DNA from 3 places in the Roseateles flavus genome. Region 2 is predicted to be linked to each of the others. Evidence: predicted binding sites of a transcription regulator. Region 2 holds the regulator's gene; each other region holds the start of a gene.
What was found. Region 2 encodes FNR, which switches genes on or off when oxygen is low (the NO sensors DNR and NnrR bind a similar motif). Its sites were predicted from a motif close to TTGATNNNNATCAA; they were not measured.

Region 1 (5,684 bases), on a different contig from region 2:
CGCAGCATCAGGACGGAGCGGGCGTCCGGCAGCGCGTGGCCCATGGCCACGAAGTTGTACTGGCCGCCCACGCCCGAGACCACCTGGCCCGATTCCAGTGCGTCCGAGCCCGCCGCACCCAGCAGCGTCATCTTCATGGTGGTGTTCATGAAGCGCGCATCGCGGCGCTGCAGGCGCTTGAGGCGTTCGCTGCCCAGGGCATCGCCGTAGAGCTCGTTGATGTAGCCGATGCGGGTCATGGCGATCTGCTCGCGCAGCGGCTCGTCCAGCTCGCGCAGGGTCTGGTAGAAATCCCGCGGCCCCAGGAAGAAGCCGCCGTGCAGCAGGGCCGCCTGACGCCATCTCGGGCCCAGCACCTCGCTCCAGGCCTGCAGGGACTGGCTGCTGGCGAGCTCGGCGGGCAGGGCCCGCGCTGCGTCAAGGGTCAACGTTTCGCTCAGCAGGCCCTGGGCCTGCCAGTGATGCAGCGCGGCAGCGTCCAGGGGCAGGCGCAGGGCGCCCATCGCCTGCAGGGCGAGCAGGGTGCCGATGCTGGGCGCCTCGCTGAGCGCGCCCTCCAGCGCCAGGGTCTGCAGGGCCTCGTCCTGGTAGACGCGGCGCTTCACGATGCCCGCGCGGATCAGCTGCAGCAGGCCGTTGACGAACATCTCCGAGCAGCCATAGAGCCCCTGCTCGAAGGGCGCCAGCTCGCGTGCGGCCGTGCCCTCCAGCGTCAGCCCGGCCAGCATCTGGCGGAAGGCCTCGGGCCGTGTCTGGCGCACGATCAGGGCCTGCGCGATGGCATCGCCCAGCGAGCCGATGCCGATCTGCAGCGTGCCCCCGTCCTTGACGAGGCTGGCGGCATGCAGGCCGATGGCGTAGTCGGCCCACCCGATGGCGGCATTGGGCGGGGCGAAGAGCTGGTGGGAGGTCTCGGGCGTCTCGACCACCAGGTCCACGAGGCCCGGTGGCACTACCGCGGGGCCGGTCATGAAGGGCAGCTGGCGGTTGATCATCAGCACCGTCAGCGGCTTGCGGCCCTGGGCGGCGAGGCGCTCGATCAGGTCCAGGCTGAGGTCGGGATTGCAGGAGAGGGACAGCTGGCGCCCGTTTGCGTCCTCACGGCAGGCCACCGCCTGCAGGATGAGGTTGACGCCGTGGCTCATCATGTCCCGCACCACGAAGCTGTAGTTGGTGCAGACGAAGCCCTGCTGCGCCAGCGGGTTGCCGAGGTAGTCACCAGTCTTCAGGAAGAACTCGTGGACCTCGATGTTCAGCGGCAGGGTCTGGGCGCGGTGGTCCTTCACATAGTCCAGGTCCGGGTAGTCGGCGAAGACGCGCTCGACCAGCGGCGCGAGGAACTGCTGCTCCAGTTCGCTCTTGCCCACGGGCTTCTCGAGGGACAGGGCGGTGAAGATCTTCAGCCGGCGCTCGGGCATGCGGCTCACGCGGCGGTACAGCGTGTTGACCAGGGGATTGGGCTTGCCCAGCCCCAGCGGGATGGCCATGACGAGGTCGCCGGGCACCCGAGCGAGGATGAGGTCGACCGCCCGCTCCAGGTCCTGGATGGGGTCGGCTGTGCCTGCGTGGGGCAGGGGTGGGGTGGACGTCATGGCGGAGCTCCTCTGTTTGTCTTGAGTGTCACCTCGGCCCGGGGTGTGCGGCTTGACATTTGGCAAGCCATGACGCCGGAGACCGCATCGCGCAAGGGGGAATTGCCGAGGCCCCTTGATCGTGGTGCTTCCCGTCTGGAGGGGCGCGGAGTGTGCTGCAATATCGGCTGCAGTCGTCCCCTGCCACTTCCCGCGCTCCGCCCGCCGATCCGTTCATGTCCACGCCGTCGCCAGACCTCGAACACGATGCCCCCGCCTGGTTGCCCTGGTTCGGGCATTTCGTGACCCGCCGCGGGCTGTGGGCGGGCCTCATCCTGCTGTGCGGCACGGTCTGGCTGATGGCCCTGGGCCTGTCCCAGCTGCTGATCACGCTGATGGGGCGCGGCGACCGCCTGGTGGCCACGCTGTGCGCCTCGGCCTGTGCCCTGCTGATCACGGGGGTGTTCGGCTACCTCTTCCTGCGCCTGGTGCAGTTCCAGGACCAGACCCGGCAACGGGTGAGCCACCATGCCACGCTGGATCCGCTCACCAGCGCCTTCAACCGCCGGCATTTCCTGCAGCTGGTCGACCGCGAATGGTCGCGCGCCAAGCGCTACAACATGGACTGCGCCATGCTGCTGATGGACGTGGACCACTTCAAGCGCGTCAATGACACCCACGGCCATCTCTGCGGCGACCGCCTGCTGCGCGAGATCGCCCGCGTCAGCGGCGAGACCCTGCGCCAGGCCGATGTCCTGGCCCGCTTCGGCGGCGAGGAGTTCGCCGTCTTCCTGCCCCATACGGATCCGCTGGGCGCGCTGGACGTGGCCGAGCGCATCCGCGAGCGCGTGGAGCAGCTGGACTTCAGCTGGGAAGAGCGCGACGTGCCGGTGAGCGTCAGCCTCGGCGTGGCCTCGCTGCAGTATGAGCACCTGACCCTGGATCACCTGATCCACGACGCCGACGAAGCGCTCTACAGCGCCAAGGCCGCGGGCCGCAACTGCGTGCGCGCCAAGCTGGGCCTGCAGCCCGGTCATTCCAGCTACGCCCACTGAGCCCGGCAGCGCAGGGCCGTCTCAGGCCCCCAGCAGGCGCTGCAGCTGCGCCATGAGGTGCAGCGGCGCCTGTGGAGACTGGCAGTCCAGCACGATGCGCCGGGGCATGGAGCGCAGCCAGGTGATCTGGCGCTTGGCCAGCTGGCGGGTGGCCGCGGCGCCACGCTCCTGAAGGTCGCCGAAGCGGTCGGCATCCAGCGCCTCCCAGGTCTGGCGGTAGCCCACGCAGCGCATGGAGGGCAGGCCCAGGTGCAGGTCGCCGCGCCCGCGCAGGGCCCGCACCTCGTCCACCAGGCCCTGGTCCAGCATCTGTGCAAAGCGCTGGCCCAGGCGCTTGTGCAGCCAGGCGCGGTCCTCGGTTTCCAGGGAGATCAGCGGCCAGTCCACGCCGGGGCTGCGTTCCTGCTGGGCATGGAGCTCGGACATCGTCTGCCCGCTGAGCTGCCAGACCTCCAGGGCGCGCTGGATGCGCTGGGCGTCGTTGGGCGCGAGCCGCGCCGCAGTGGGCGGGTCGATGCGGGCCAGCTCCTCATGCAGGGCCGGCCAGCCCTGCTCGGCGGCGCGGGCGTCGATCTCGCGGCGCACGGCCTCGTCGGCCTGGGGCAGGGGCGAGAGGCCGTCGAACAGGGCCTTGAAATAGAGCATGGTGCCGCCCACCAGCAGGGGCAGGCGGCCGCGCGCGAGGATCTCGGCGGCCAGCTGCTGCGCATTGCGGGCGAACTCGGCGGCGGAGTAGGCCTCCAGCGGGTCGATGATGTCGATCAGGTGGTGCGGCACCGCCGCCATCTCGGCGGCCGAGGGCTTGGCTGTGCCGATGTCCATGCCGCGGTAGACCAGCGCCGAGTCCACGCTGATGATCTCGATGGGCAGGTACTCCGCCACCTTCAGCGCACAGGCGGTCTTGCCAGTGCCGGTGGGGCCGGCCAGGCACACAGGCTTGAACTGCATGGCCGCCCGCGTCAGAACTTTTCCCAGGGCGCCAGGAAGCGCCACTGGCCGGCGGGCAGGTGGCCCAGCGGGATGCGGCCGATGCGCACGCGCTTGAGCGCCGTCACCTTGAGGCCCACCAGCTCGCACATGCGGCGGATCTGGCGCTTGCGGCCCTCGCGCAGCACGAAGCGCAGCTGGTCCTCGTTGGCCCAGCTGACCTTGGCGGGCTTGAGCTCGACGTCGTCCAGCATCAGGCCATGGTTGAGCAGGGCCAGGCCTTGCTCGTCCAGCTGGCCGGACTCGTTCTTCACGCCATTGATGCCGACGTACTCCACGCGCACCAGGTACTCCTTCTCGATCGAGGAGTCGTCGCCGATCAGCTGCTTGGCGATGCGGCCGTCCTGGGTCAGCACCAGCAGGCCGGTGGAGTCGATGTCCAGGCGGCCCGCAGGCGCCAGGAAGCGGCTGTGGCCCACGTGGTACTTGATGCCGGCGGGGTCGTCCTTCCAGTGGGTGTCGCTCTTGATCAGCACGGAGGCGGGCTCGTAGCCGTCCTCGGCCTGGCCGGACACATAGCCGATGGGCTTGTGCAGCAGGATGGTGACCCGCTGGGCCTGCTGCTGCCGGGCGGCGGGATCGACTTCGATGCGGGCGTCGGGGCCCACGCGCTCGCCCAGGGTGGCCAGGTGGCCGTCCACCTTGACCCAGCCGGCAGCGATCCATTCATCGGCCTCGCGGCGCGAGGCCAGGCCCAGCTCGCTCATGCGCTTGGAGAGGCGCTCGCCCTCGGCGCTGTTCAGGCGTTCGGGTGCGGGCTGAGGCACGCGAGGGGCTTGCTCGGGATGCGAGCGCAGGGCGGTCTGGCGGCGCTGGTCGGGGCGGGCGGCGGTGTCACGGCCGCGGTCCGGGCCCCGGTGCTCGGGACCGTGGCCTTGCGGCTCATGCCGGCGCGCGGGACGTTGCTGGCCCCAGGACGAATCCTGCTCGGCCGGACGACGCGGGCCGCGTTCATCACGGCCGCCATGGCCGCCATGGCCACGGGGTGGCTCATGAGCTGAGCCATGCGGCCGGCGATCGTCGTGACGACCCGGGCCGTAGCCGCCGCGCGCTTCGCCATGTGCCGGTCCGCGGGGGGCGCCACGGAAGTCGCTGCGGCCCTCGCCGCGGAAGCCTTCACGGGGGTCTCCACGGTGATCTCCACGGTGATCGCCCCGGCCCGGGCCGCGATCTCCGCCTTGGAAATCGGGGCGACCAGGGCCGCGGCCTTCGCCGCGGAACTCGCCACGGCCTTCAAAGCGACCTTCATTGCGGCCCTCATTGCGACCCTCGAAGCGATGGCCGCCCCGGTGGTCACCACGGCCCTCGAAACGGCGTTCGTCGTCGCCGCCGCGCGACCAGCCGCCGGGGCGGTCGCCACGGTCAGCACGGTCACGGCCGCCGGCCGGGCCTTCGCTGCGGAAGGGCTTGCCGCCGAACTTGCCACCGGGCTTGGCGCCGAAACCAGGCTTGCCACCGGGCTTGCCGGGGCGGTCCGGGCGGGCCGGGCCACGGCCGCCGTCATGGCGTTGATCCTGGGATTCCGACGCGCGGCGGCCCTCGTAGGCGGCCTGGCGCTCGGCGCGCTCGGTCTGAGCCTGGGCGAGGGTGGGGCGGGTGCGGGAGACGCCGGTGCCGCGCAGGGGCTGGCGGCGCTCGCCGGGCTTGCCCGTCTTGGTGCTGTCACCGGCGGGCTTCTTCTTCAGGGTCAGGGTGGCCATGAACGACTTTCTATGCAAGTGCGTATTGGACCATGGACACGGCACGGATCCGGGTTTTCCTTGGGCCCGGACCCTCAGCGACCCCGCAGGAACAGGGCATCCAGCTCGCGCAGGCTCAGCTGGCGCCAGGTGGGCCGGCCGTGGTTGCACTGGTCGGCGCGCTCGGTGCGTTCCATGTCGCGCAGCAGGGCGTTCATCTCGTCCAGGGTCAGCTGGCGGTTGGCGCGCACGGCGCCGTGGCAGGCCATGGTGGCCAGGATCTCGTGCTGGGCACGCTCGATGGCATGGCTGGCGTCGAACTGAGCCAGCTCGGCCAGCACGCCGCGGGCCAGCTCGACCACGTCGCCGCCCGACAGCAGCGCCGGGCGCGA
Region 2 (5,684 bases):
TCTGGGACGTGGACCTGCGTGAGATGAACAACCCCCTGCCGCGCTGGTGGATGGGCCTGTTCGTGATCACCGTGGTGTTCTCCGGCATCTACCTGGCCATGTACCCGGGCCTGGGCAGCAGCGAAGGCAGCCTGAAGTGGACCAGCGTGGGTCAGTACGAGGCCGAGCAGGCCAAGGCCCGCGCGGCCCTGGAAGGCGTCTATGCCAAGTACAAGGCCATGGATGCCGCGGCCCTGTCCAAGGATCCGTCGGCCATGGCCATCGGCGAGCGCCTGTTCGCCAACAACTGCGCTGGCTGCCACGGCTCCGACGCCAAGGGTTCCAAGGGCTTCCCGAACCTGACCGACAACGACTGGCTGTACGGCGGCGCGCACGAGACCATCGTGCAGACCATCAGCGGCGGTCGCAATGGCGTGATGCCCCCGATGGCCGCGGCTGTCGGTGGCCCGGAGGACGTCAAGAACGTGGCGAACTACGTGCTGAGCCTCTCCGGCAGCCCGCACAACTCGATCGCTGCCCAGCTGGGCAAGGCCAAGTTCGGCGCCTGCGCGGCCTGCCACGGTCCGGACGGCAAGGGCAACCAGGCCATTGGCGCGCCCAACCTGACGGACAAGATCTGGCTGCACGGCTGGGGCGAGGACGCTGTCATTGCCATGATCAACAACGGCAAGAACAACGTCATGCCCGCCCACGCTTCGCGCCTGAGCGCCGAGCAGGTCCATGTGCTGGGTGCCTATGTGTGGAGCCTGTCGCAGGGCACCGCCGTCGCCGCCAAGTAAGTTCCGTCGCATCCAGGATTGATCCCCATGAGCAGTAGCAGCGATACCCCCTCGAATGCTTCGTCCCCCGCCCTGCCGGGCGAGGATGCCGCCCGCGAGATGGTGTCGCTCTACCAGGCTCAGAAGAAGATCTACCCCAAGGCCGTCAGCGGATGGTTCATCCGCTGGCGCTGGGCCCTGGTCTGGTTCACGCAGCTCCTGTTCTACGGGCTGCCCTGGCTGGAGTGGAACGCACGCCAGGCCGTCCTGTTCGACCTGGGCGCGCGCCGTTTCTACATCTTCGGCCTCGTCCTGTATCCGCAGGACTTCATCTACCTCACGGCGCTGCTGCTGATCTCGGCGTATGCGCTCTTTCTCTTCACCGCAGTCGCCGGTCGACTGTGGTGTGGCTATGCCTGCCCGCAGACGGTCTACACCGAGATCTTCATGTGGATCGAGCGCAAGTTCGAAGGTGACCGCGCCGCCCGCATGAAGCTGGACGCCGCGCCCTGGTCCCTGAACAAGCTCGGCCGCAAGGGCGGCAAGCAACTGGCCTGGATTGCGCTCGCGGTCTGGACCGGCTTCACCTTCGTTGGCTACTTCACGCCCGTCAAGGTCCTCGGGGCCGAGGTGGCGGCCCTGGGACTCGGGCCGTGGGAGCTGTTCTGGGTGCTCTTCTATGGCTTTGCCACCTACCTGTTCGCCGGTCACATGCGCGAGCAGGTCTGCAAGTACATGTGTCCGTACGCGCGATTCCAGAGCGCGATGTTCGACAAGGACACGCTGATCATCAGCTACGACGCCGAGCGCGGCGAGCCGCGTGGCTCGCGCGGGCGCAAGATCGACATCAAGGCCGCGGGTCTCGGGTCCTGCATCGACTGCAATCTGTGCGTGCACGTCTGCCCCACAGGCATCGACATCCGCAACGGCCTGCAGTACGAGTGCATCGGCTGCGCGGCCTGCATCGACGTCTGCAACGGCGTGATGGACAAGATGGGCTACCCGCGCGGCCTCGTCCGCTACGACACGCAGAACGGCCTCAGCGAGCACCTCAGCCGCGCGCAGCTGATCCGCCGCATGTTCCGCCCCCGCGTGCTGATCTATTCGAGCATTCTGGTGCTGATCTGCGTGGCCCTGTTCTGGCACATGCTGACCCGCACGCCCTTCAAGGTCGATGTGGTGCGGGACCGCGCCTCGCTGGCCCGCCTGGTGGACGATGGCTACATCGAGAACGTCTACCGCCTGCAGGTCATGAATGCGACCGAGGAGACGCAGGCCTACACCGTCACCGCCGAAGGCCTGCAGGGCCTGGCCCTGGTGCAGCCCCTGCACATGAGCGTGGGGCCGGCCGAGGCGCGCTGGGTGTCCGTCGCGCTGCGCCTGCCACCGCAGACGGCACAATCGGCGGGCGGTGGCGCCCATGAGATCCATTTCCGCATCGTTCGCGATGCCAGGGCCAGCGAGGTGCCAAGCCAGCTGGTCGAGAAATCCACCTTTGTGGTTCCCCGCTAGGAGCGAAACATGGCTGACATTCAATCTCCTTCGACCGCACCGCGCGCCTGGTGGCGTGAGCGCATGATGTGGCTGGTGGTGGGCGGGCCCGCCACCGTGGTGCTGGCCAGCTTCGTGACCCTGGGCGTGGCCCTCAAGCATCCCGATCCGGTGATCGAGACCCAGCAGCGTCTCTCCGCCGACAGCGCCGCGGACGGCCCCCAGTCCGCCGCACTGGCGCCCGCCATCGCGGCCCGCAACCATGCCGCCACCGGCGGCCCTGCGAGCGGCAAGTAAGTCCTCGCAGTCCATCGTGGAGGAGACCGGGATGGGACTGATTGGTGAAAAGCCGGGCCCGGCGCGATGGGCCATGCACATCCTCTGGCCGGCCTTTGTGATGGCCGGCGTGACCGAGGCACTGGTGTTCGCGCTGGTCGATCCCATGGACCTCAGCTGGTTCGGTCTGTCGCCGGTGCAACTGAGCCGCGAAGCCATCTACACCTTGAGCTTCCTGGCCTTCTGGCTGCTGATCAGCCTGGCCTCGGCCGTGACCATGCTGCTGGCGACCCTGCCCGCCGAGTCGGCACCTGGCCAGCCGCGGCGCTGGCCGCACTGAGGGTCAGGTCTTGCCTTTGCGCAGGCGCTGACCGTCCGCCGTCCGGCGCCTCTGGCCGCACTGCAAGCAAAAAGCCCGCTACGCAGCGGGCTTTGCCATCATCGAGCAGGCACGGGGCCGCTCAGGTGAAGTGCGCTCAGGTGCAGTGCGCGGTGTTCACCAGCTTCTGCAGGCCGTCCTGGTTCAGGATGCGGATCTGGCGTTGCTTGACCTCCAGCAGACCTTCGTCCTGGAACTTCGAGAAGGTGCGGCTCACCGTTTCCAGCTTGAGACCCAGATAGCTGCCGATCTCTTCGCGCGTCATGCGCAGCACCAGGGCCGAGGCGGAGAAGCCGCGGGCCTGCAGGCGCTGGGTGAGGTTCAGCAGGAAGGCGGCCAGGCGTTCCTCGGCGCGCATGGAGCCCAGCAGCAGCATCACGCCGTGATCGCGCACGATCTCGCGGCTCATGATCTTGTGGAACTGGTGCTGCAGGTCGGTGAACTCGCGGGAGAGTTCCTCGAGCTGGCTGTAGGGAATCACGCAGACCTGGCTGTCTTCCAGGGCGACGGCGTCGCAGGAATGGCGATCATTGCTGATGCCGTCCAGGCCCAGCAGCTCACCGGCCATCTGGAAACCGGTGACCTGGTCACGGCCGTCCTCCGAAGACACGCAGGTCTTGAAGAAGCCCGTGCGGACCGCGTACAGCGACTGGAAGGCATCGCCGGTGCGGAACAGGGTGTCCCCGCGGGAGACGTTGCGGCGCGTGGCCACGAGGCTGTCCAGCTGGTTCAGGTCCGACTCTGACAACCCGACGGGCAGGCACAGCTCGCGCAGATTGCAGCTGGAGCAGGCGACCTTGAAGGGCTCGATCTTGATCGGGGTCTGGGTATTCATAGGGCTCATTATGGGCTGGGACTGCCGGGGCGGCGAGGAGATGTCAATGGCCGTTTCTGCTGCAGGGCAAAGGACGGCCCTGACGCTCCTCAAGGCTGTAGCCATTGTTTACCCGCGCCAGTTGATCAAACTTGACACAGGTCAATCAGTGCTTGTGCAGGCTTGGCACAGTGGCGGCATGGAAACCATCAATACTGCCGCCCTGCCGGGCATCACCGAGGATGTGTTGCGCCGCTTCGATGTGTCCGGTCCGCGCTACACGTCCTACCCGACGGCCGACCGATTCGTCGAGGCCTTCACTGTCGAGCAGTACAAGCAGGCCCTGAACCAGCGGGCCGACGGCGGTGTGGTGGGCGGAGGCGCGCCCCTTTCCCTGTATATCCACATCCCCTTCTGCGAGTCGGTCTGCTACTACTGCGCCTGCAACAAGGTCATCACCAAGCACCATGAGCGCGCGGCGGAGTACCTGGCAGTGCTGGTCCAGGAAATGGACCTGACGGTGGCCGAGCTGCGCCGGCCGCAGTCCATTTCCCAGCTGCATTTCGGCGGCGGCTCCCCGACCTTCCTCAACGACGACGAGCTGACCGGGCTGATGGACGCCATCAAGCAGCGCTTCAAGCTTGCGCCGGGCGCCGAGGTGTCCATCGAGGTCGATCCGCGCACCGTCACCGAAGCCCGCCTGAAGCACCTGCGCCAGCTGGGCTTCAACCGCCTGAGCTTCGGCGTCCAGGACTTCGACCCGGAAGTGCAGAAGGCCGTTCATCGCGTGCAGAGCTACGAGATGGTCGAGAGCCTGATGCAGCAGGCCCGCGCCCTGGGCTTCGAGTCCACCAACGTGGACCTGATCTATGGGCTGCCGCAGCAGACGCCGGAGAGCTTCCAGCGCACCATCCAGCAGGTCGCGACGCTGCGTCCGGACCGCATCGCGCTGTACGGCTACGCTCACCTGCCCACGCGCTTCAAGCCGCAGCGCCGCATCGACGCCAGCCAGCTGCCGGTGGCCGCGTCCAAGCTGACCATGTTGTCTACCGCCCTGAGCGGTTTCGTGGGCCATGGCTATGCCTACATCGGCATGGACCACTTCGCGCTGCCCAATGATTCGCTGGCCGTGGCCAAGCGCCAGGGCCGCCTGCACCGCAATTTCCAGGGCTACAGCACGCAGCCGGACTGCGACCTGATCGGCCTGGGCGTCTCGGCCATCGGCCGCGTGGGCGCCACTTACAGCCAGAATGCCAAGACCCTGCCCGAGTACTACGACGCCATCCGCCAGGGCCAGCTGCCCATCCAGCGCGGTCTGGCCCTGAGCCGCGACGATCTGGTCCGCCGGGCCATGATCATGGCGCTGATGTGCCAGGGGCGGGTGGAGTTCGAGTCCATCGAGCTGGCCCACCTGATCAAGGTGCGCGAGTACTTCCGTGCCGAGCTGGAGCAGCTGCTGTCCATGCAGGAGACCGGCCTGGTCGTGGTGGAGCCCGAGGCCATCCAGGTGACACCGCTGGGCTGGTACTTCGTGCGTGCAGTGGCCATGGTCTTCGACCGCTACCTGCAGGCCGACCGCACCCGCGCGCAGTTCTCGCGCATCATCTGAGGCTACAGTCCTCCCCATGGAAGCAGCCCTCGTCGGTTCAGCCCTGCTGATGGGCTTGGCCGGCACCCCGCACTGTGCCGTGATGTGCGGCGCGCCCTGTGCCGCACTGAGCCAGGGATCGCCGCGCACGGCCGCGCATCTCGGCTTCCAGCTGGGTCGCCTGCTCAGCTATGGTGCGGCCGGTGCGGTGGCGGCGTCCAGTGTGTCGCTGATGGCGCGCTGGGGGCAGACGGTGGCCCTGCTGCGGCCCCTTTGGCTGCTGCTGCACCTGGGCGCCCTGGCGCTCGGGATCTACCTGCTGTGGAAGGCTCGGCAACCGGCCTGGCTGTCGGCCCTGGGCCGCGAAGGCAGCCGCGA
Region 3 (5,684 bases), on a different contig from region 2:
ATCTGCTGGGCGTCCGAGGCCGAGAGCCGCTCGTCGCCGCTGCTGTCGACGCTGACGGTGGCATGGACATAGGCGACGGCCTCCCGCGTCTTGCTCCCGTATTCACTGGAAGGCAGCGCTTCGGAACTGAGGATGACGCTGTCCATTGACGGGAGCAGCCAGTGGGCCGAGCGCCGGGATGGGTCGACATAGACATAGTTCGGCACGGAGCCGGCTTCCTAGGAGCCCGAGCCCAGCGCATAGGTCTGCGGCACGGTCAGGCGCGCGCGTAGCAGCGGACTGCCGTGGATGGGGCCGAAGGCACCGAGCTCCGCCCGGCTGTCCCGGACGTCGCCCAGCGCCGTGCGGGCTATGTCGTCCACATGGCGTGTCCGCGTTGCGTCCTTGAGCAGCAGATAGCCGGCGGCTGCCAGGAGGGCGGTCGCGAGGAGTCCGACCACGAGGATGATCAGGGCATTGACCCGCCAGAGCAGGGTGAAGACGCGTCGTGTCTGCATGGAACTCCCGGTGCGGGCGGGCGGCTCAAGCGTCCGGCCGCCATGCTCCAGCGCTGCGCCTGCGTGGCCGCCATGCCAGGACGAGCCGCGTGCGGTCAGAAGGCGCCGGGACGCGCAGGCTGCCTGCGCTCAGGCCCTGAACACCTCCAGCGAACGCTTGAGCGTTTCCGAGCGCTGCAGCAGGGCTTCCACCGCCGCGGTGGTCTGCTCGACCATGGCGGAGTTCTCCTGGGTCATGCGGTCCAGCGTGGTGACCGCGGTGTTGACCTCGGCAATGCCGCTGGACTGCTCGGTGGTGGCGCGCCGGATCTCGGCCATCATGGTGCCCACGCGGTCCACCTCGCCGACGGTGCGGCGGATGGTCTCGTTGGCCTCGTCCATCTCGCGGGCACTCTGCGCGACCTGCTCGACCGAGGCCTGGATCACCTGGCGCACCTCTTTGGCCGCGGTGGCGCTGCGCTGGGCCAGGGCGCGCACCTCGCTGGCGACCACCGCGAAGCCGCGGCCCGAATCGCCCGCGCGGGCGGCCTCCACGGCGGCATTGAGCGCCAGGATGTTGGTCTGGAAGGCGATGCCCTCGATGACCTGCACGATGTCCCCGATACGCCGGGACGAGGCCTCGATGGCCGTGAACGCGCTGTTGACGCGCCCCACGGCCTCCCCGCTGCGCTGGGCCGCGCCGGCGGCCGAGGTCGATTGCGCCGCCACCTGGCTGGCGGTGTCCGCCGTCTGGCGTACCGTGGTGGCGATCTGCTCCATGCTGGCCGCCGAGCGCTGCACGGCGCTGGCCTGGTGCTCGGTGCGGTCCGACAGGTCCTGCCCGGCCCGCGCCAGCTCGGCCGTGGTCTGCACGGTGCCCAGCACCTCTTCGCGGGCGTCGCCGATCACGGCGCGCAGATTGATCTGGATCTGGCTCAGCGCCCGGGTGATGGCGCTCACCGGATGCGGGTGCACGTTCTCCACCCGGTCGACCAGGTTGCAGCTGGCGATGCGGTTGGCGGCTTCCTCGGCATCGTCCAGGCGCTGCTGGATGTCGATCTGGAACCAGATGACCAGCCAAACGCTGCCCAGCAGGGCCGCGCTCACGGGCGCCCAGGCCCCCCAGCCGGGCAGCAGCCAGCTCGCGGCCGCGGCGCCCAGGCCGATGCCGCTCAGCCCCGCGACCAGACGCTGGGTGATGTTGAGCCGGTGCCAGCGGGCGGGGAGGTCACGCAGCCCGGTGCGCCGCACCCGGCCGGCATGCAGGCGGATGCGCTGGATGCCGCTGCGCTGCTGCTCGCGCAGGCGGGCATAGAGCTGCTCGGCGTCCTGGATCTCCTGGCGCGTCGGCGCCTCGCGCACCGACATATAGCCCACCGGCTTGCCGCGCTCCAGGATGGGCGTCACATTGGCGCGCACCCAGTAGTGGTCACCATTCTTGCGCCGGTTCTTGACGATGCCCGTCCAGGGGCGGCCGCGGCCGATGGTGGACCACATGTCCTTGAAGGCCTCCCCCGGCATGTCGGGATGGCGCACGAGGTTGTGCGGCTGGCCCATCAATTCCTGGTAGCTGTAGCCGCTGACGCTGCAGAAGGCGGCGTTGCAGTGGGTGATGCGGCCCTGGGCATCGGTGGTGGAGACGAGCAGCTCGTCCTGGAACAGGTGCTCTCGCTGGGTCACGGGTTCATTCAATCGCATCGGGGACCTCCATCGGCGCGAGGCCGTCCTGCTGCCGGGCCCACGATCCCGACCAATCGACAGCCTAGGGGGCACCCGGGGGGCGCCACTTGAGCTTGATCAAGTGCGGGCGGCGCGTGAAAGGCGGGGCCAGCACGCCGTCCACTTCTTGACGAATTGGTGAATGCACCGGCTCTGCAAACCCTCATTGATCCCGGCGCGCGCTCCCCGCACAGTCCGGCCCGCCGGCGCCGAGGACGCCTGCACCCATCCACGACAACAACGGAAGGCCTGGTTCCCATGAAATCCGTCTCTGCGACCGCGGTCGCCTGCGCGCGCAAACGTATGCGCAAACCTTTGCTCTCTCAAATCCGGGGCTCCGCCCTGTGGCCGGTGGCCCTCGCGGCCGCCCTGCTGAGTGCGTGCTCGGGCGAATCCCCGGGCGGCAGCACGCCGCTTCCGGCGAAGCAGGAGGAGGCCCAGGGCCTGGTCAATCCGGCCGCCAAGTTTCCGGATCACCACGAATTCGATGCCAGCCTCTACCTGCCGTACCGCACGGCCAACGGTCAGGCGGCACGCGAGCTGGCGGTGAACCTCAGCTACCCGGGCATGGCGCCCGGGCAGGTGTTTGCCTGGCAGATCGCCCTGGTGGACGAGCGCCAGCAGCAGCGCCGCGTGCTGGTCGGCGAGGCGGTCTGGGGCGGTCGGCCCCTGACGCTGGTGCAGGCCTGGGATGGGCTGGATGCCCAGGGTCAGGTCTTGCCTGAAGGTCGCTACGAGGCGCGGCTGACGGCCGTCGCGGTGCCTGGCGAGGTGGCGCAGGCTGCGCCGTCGAGTGGCGAGGCCCGCCGCACTGCGCTCTGGGCCCGGGCTCAGGGTCATGAGGTCCAGCAGCGCTGGGGCTTCCAGGTCGGGCGTCCGGCCGGCCCGCAGATGCCGGCCTTCGCGCCGCTGCGCACCGCACCGGAGGCGGGTGAGTCGCAGCGGGCACGCATCCAGTCGGTCGCGGCGACCGGCGCCTTGCCCTTCACCGTCTACTACGCCAATCTGCACAGCCAGACCAATGACTCCGACGGCGGCGGCGCGCTGGGCAACTGCACCTCGTCCCAGCCTGCACAGACCGGTGCCTACGGCCCGACCGATGCCTTTGCCTATGGCCGCAATGCGGGCCTGGACGTGCTGATGACCTCGGAGCACAACCACTACTTCGACGGCTCCTCCGGGACCAATACCTCTGCCAGCCCCGCCACCGCGCGCAGCCGCTACCAGGCCGGCCTCTCGGCCGCGAGCAGCTTCAATGCGGCCAATCCGGGCTTCCTGGCGCTGTACGGCATGGAGTGGGGCGTGATCAACAATGGCGGCCACCTCAACATCTTCAACAGCAACGAGCTCCTTGCCTGGGAATACAGCAGCAGCAACGAGCTCTTCGGCGACCGCTACGTTGCCAAGAGCGATTACGCCGCGCTGTACGGGGTGATGCGCAGCCAGGGCCTGATCGGCCAGTTCAACCATCCCGAGACCTCCGGCCAGTTCGCCATCAACGGCACGGCCCTGGCCTACAGCGCCGACGGCGACGAGGTCATGGTGCTGGCCGAGATCCTCAACACCTCGGCCTTTTCCAGCAACACCAGCGAGACCGAAACCGGCCGCAGCAGCTACGAGGATGCCTTCAACCTGCTGCTGGAGCGGGGCTTTCATGTCGCGCCGGCGAGCAACCAGGACAACCACTGCGCGAACTGGGGCAAGTCCTACACCAACCGCACCGGTGTGCTGATTCCCAACGGCACGACCCTGGGCCGCACGGCCTTGCTGGATGCGCTCAAGGCGCGCCGCGTGTTCGCCACCATGGACAAGAACTCGCAGCTGGTGCTGCAGGCCAACGGCCATCTGATGGGCGAACGCTTCAGCAACAGCGGACCGCTGCAGCTGAGCGTGGGCTTCGCCAACAGCGCGGGCCGCAGCGTGGCCAGCGTCCAGATCATCGAGGGCGTGCCCAGGCGCAACGGCACGGTCAGCACGCTGGCCAGCACCGCCACGGCCACCGTCACGCCAGCCGTGGGCGAGCACTTCTACTACGCCAAGGTCACGCAGGACGACGGCAAGATCCTGTGGTCCGCGCCCATCTGGGTCACCCAGACCTCCGGCGGTGGCACCGCGGACACCACGCCCCCGACGGCCAGCGCAGCGGTCAGCGGCACGGCGGGCATGCTCACGCTGTCCGCCACCGCGAGCGACAACGTGGGCGTGAGCCGGGTGGACTTCGTGGTGGACGGCAACCTCAAGGGCAGCGACACGAGCGCTCCCTACAGCCTGGCGCTGGACTCCACGACGCTCGGCAACGGCAGCCACACCTTGGTGGCGCGCGCCTATGACGCTGCCGGCAACGTCGGGGCTTCCTCCAGCGTGAGTTTCAGCGTCAGCAATGCCGGCGCCACGCTCAACGAGACCGAGTCCAACGGCACCATCGCCAGCGCCAACGTGGTGAGCGGCCAGACGACCCTCAGCGGCACCATGGGCAGCAGCAGCGACAAGGACTTCTTCAAGCTGAGCCTGGCCGCAGGCAAGAAGCTGCGCGTGGACATGGTCGGCCCCTCCACGACCGACTACGACCTCTACCTCGTCAACGGAAGCGGCACGACGCTGGTCGCCTCCGAGGGCAGCAGCAGCAGCGAGAGCGTGACCTACACGAACGGCAGCAGCGCGCAGACGGTCTACATCAAGGTGGTCTCCTACTCGGGCAGCAGCACCACGCAGCGCTACACGCTGACCTTGAGCTACCCCTGATCAGAGCCGCCGCAAGAACCCGCCTGCCGCCCTGGCAGGCGGGTTCTTGCGGCAGATCAGGGCGGCGGTCCGGACCGGGGCAGGGGGGGGGAAGACCCGTGGTGACGGGCTTACACGGCGATTACAGTCGCGGCCATTCCCCAATCCGGAAGCACCATGTCCCAATCCTCCCTCATCCAGCCCGACACCCGGCGCTGGGCCTGGCTGCCCCCCGTCGGCAGCTGGGGCTACTACACCCTGCTGGCCGCGGTCGGCATGTTCATCCTCGGACCCCTGGGTGGCGTCACGGCCGCCTTCATGAACTTCTCCATCGGCTTCTTCGTCGGCGGCCAGGTGCTGGCCGGCATCCTGGGCTCGGTGATCACCTATGGCTACGGGCCCGAGGGCCGCCACGGCGCCAACTACATCCAGACGACGGCCGCCTCCGTGGCCGGCATGATGGCCATGAGCACCCTGATCCAGGCCATGACCTGGATGGGCATGCCTCAGGTGCCCGACTGGCAGCTGGTGCTGTACATGCTGTGCATCAGCATGATGGCCGCGGGCATCGGCATGCTCTACACGCCCATCCTGGTCGAGCGCATGCAGCTGACCTTCCCCTCGGGTCTGGCGGTGGCCAACATCCTGCGCGCGCTGACGGACCCGGTGCTGCTGCGCCAGTCGGTGTCCCGCCTGTTCGGCGGACTGGGCGCTGGCCTGGTGGGGGGCATCGCGGCGGCCAAGGTGGTCTGGATGGGCACGATCGAG

Region 1: a site for FNR is predicted at 1,645-1,658, ahead of ABDJ40_RS14505 (acetyl-CoA hydrolase/transferase C-terminal domain-containing protein). Genes of this name have one in related genera too.
Region 3: a site for FNR is predicted at 2,264-2,277, ahead of ABDJ40_RS06845 (CehA/McbA family metallohydrolase). Genes of this name have one in related genera too.

What each region holds. Positions count from the first base shown of each region.
Region 1 is NZ_JBDPZC010000006.1:263,274-268,957, reverse strand. Features, by position in the region: gene ABDJ40_RS14505 (acetyl-CoA hydrolase/transferase C-terminal domain-containing protein) at 1-1,592, opposite strand, end outside; gene ABDJ40_RS14500 (GGDEF domain-containing protein) at 1,808-2,626, shown strand; gene miaA (tRNA (adenosine(37)-N6)-dimethylallyltransferase MiaA) at 2,648-3,574, opposite strand; gene ABDJ40_RS14490 (pseudouridine synthase) at 3,586-5,313, opposite strand; gene mutL (DNA mismatch repair endonuclease MutL) at 5,388-5,684, opposite strand, start outside.
Region 2 is NZ_JBDPZC010000009.1:5,453-11,136, reverse strand. Features, by position in the region: gene ccoP (cytochrome-c oxidase, cbb3-type subunit III) at 1-779, shown strand, start outside; gene ccoG (cytochrome c oxidase accessory protein CcoG) at 807-2,270, shown strand; gene ABDJ40_RS17920 (hypothetical protein) at 2,280-2,546, shown strand; gene ABDJ40_RS17915 (hypothetical protein) at 2,578-2,865, shown strand; gene fnr (fumarate/nitrate reduction transcriptional regulator Fnr) at 3,002-3,739, opposite strand; gene hemN (oxygen-independent coproporphyrinogen III oxidase) at 3,918-5,327, shown strand; gene ABDJ40_RS17900 (urease accessory protein UreH domain-containing protein) at 5,344-5,684, shown strand, end outside.
Region 3 is NZ_JBDPZC010000002.1:247,402-253,085, reverse strand. Features, by position in the region: gene ABDJ40_RS06860 (hypothetical protein) at 1-206, opposite strand, end outside; gene ABDJ40_RS06855 (hypothetical protein) at 219-497, opposite strand; gene ABDJ40_RS06850 (methyl-accepting chemotaxis protein) at 627-2,174, opposite strand; gene ABDJ40_RS06845 (CehA/McbA family metallohydrolase) at 2,499-4,937, shown strand; gene ABDJ40_RS06840 (OPT/YSL family transporter) at 5,094-5,684, shown strand, end outside.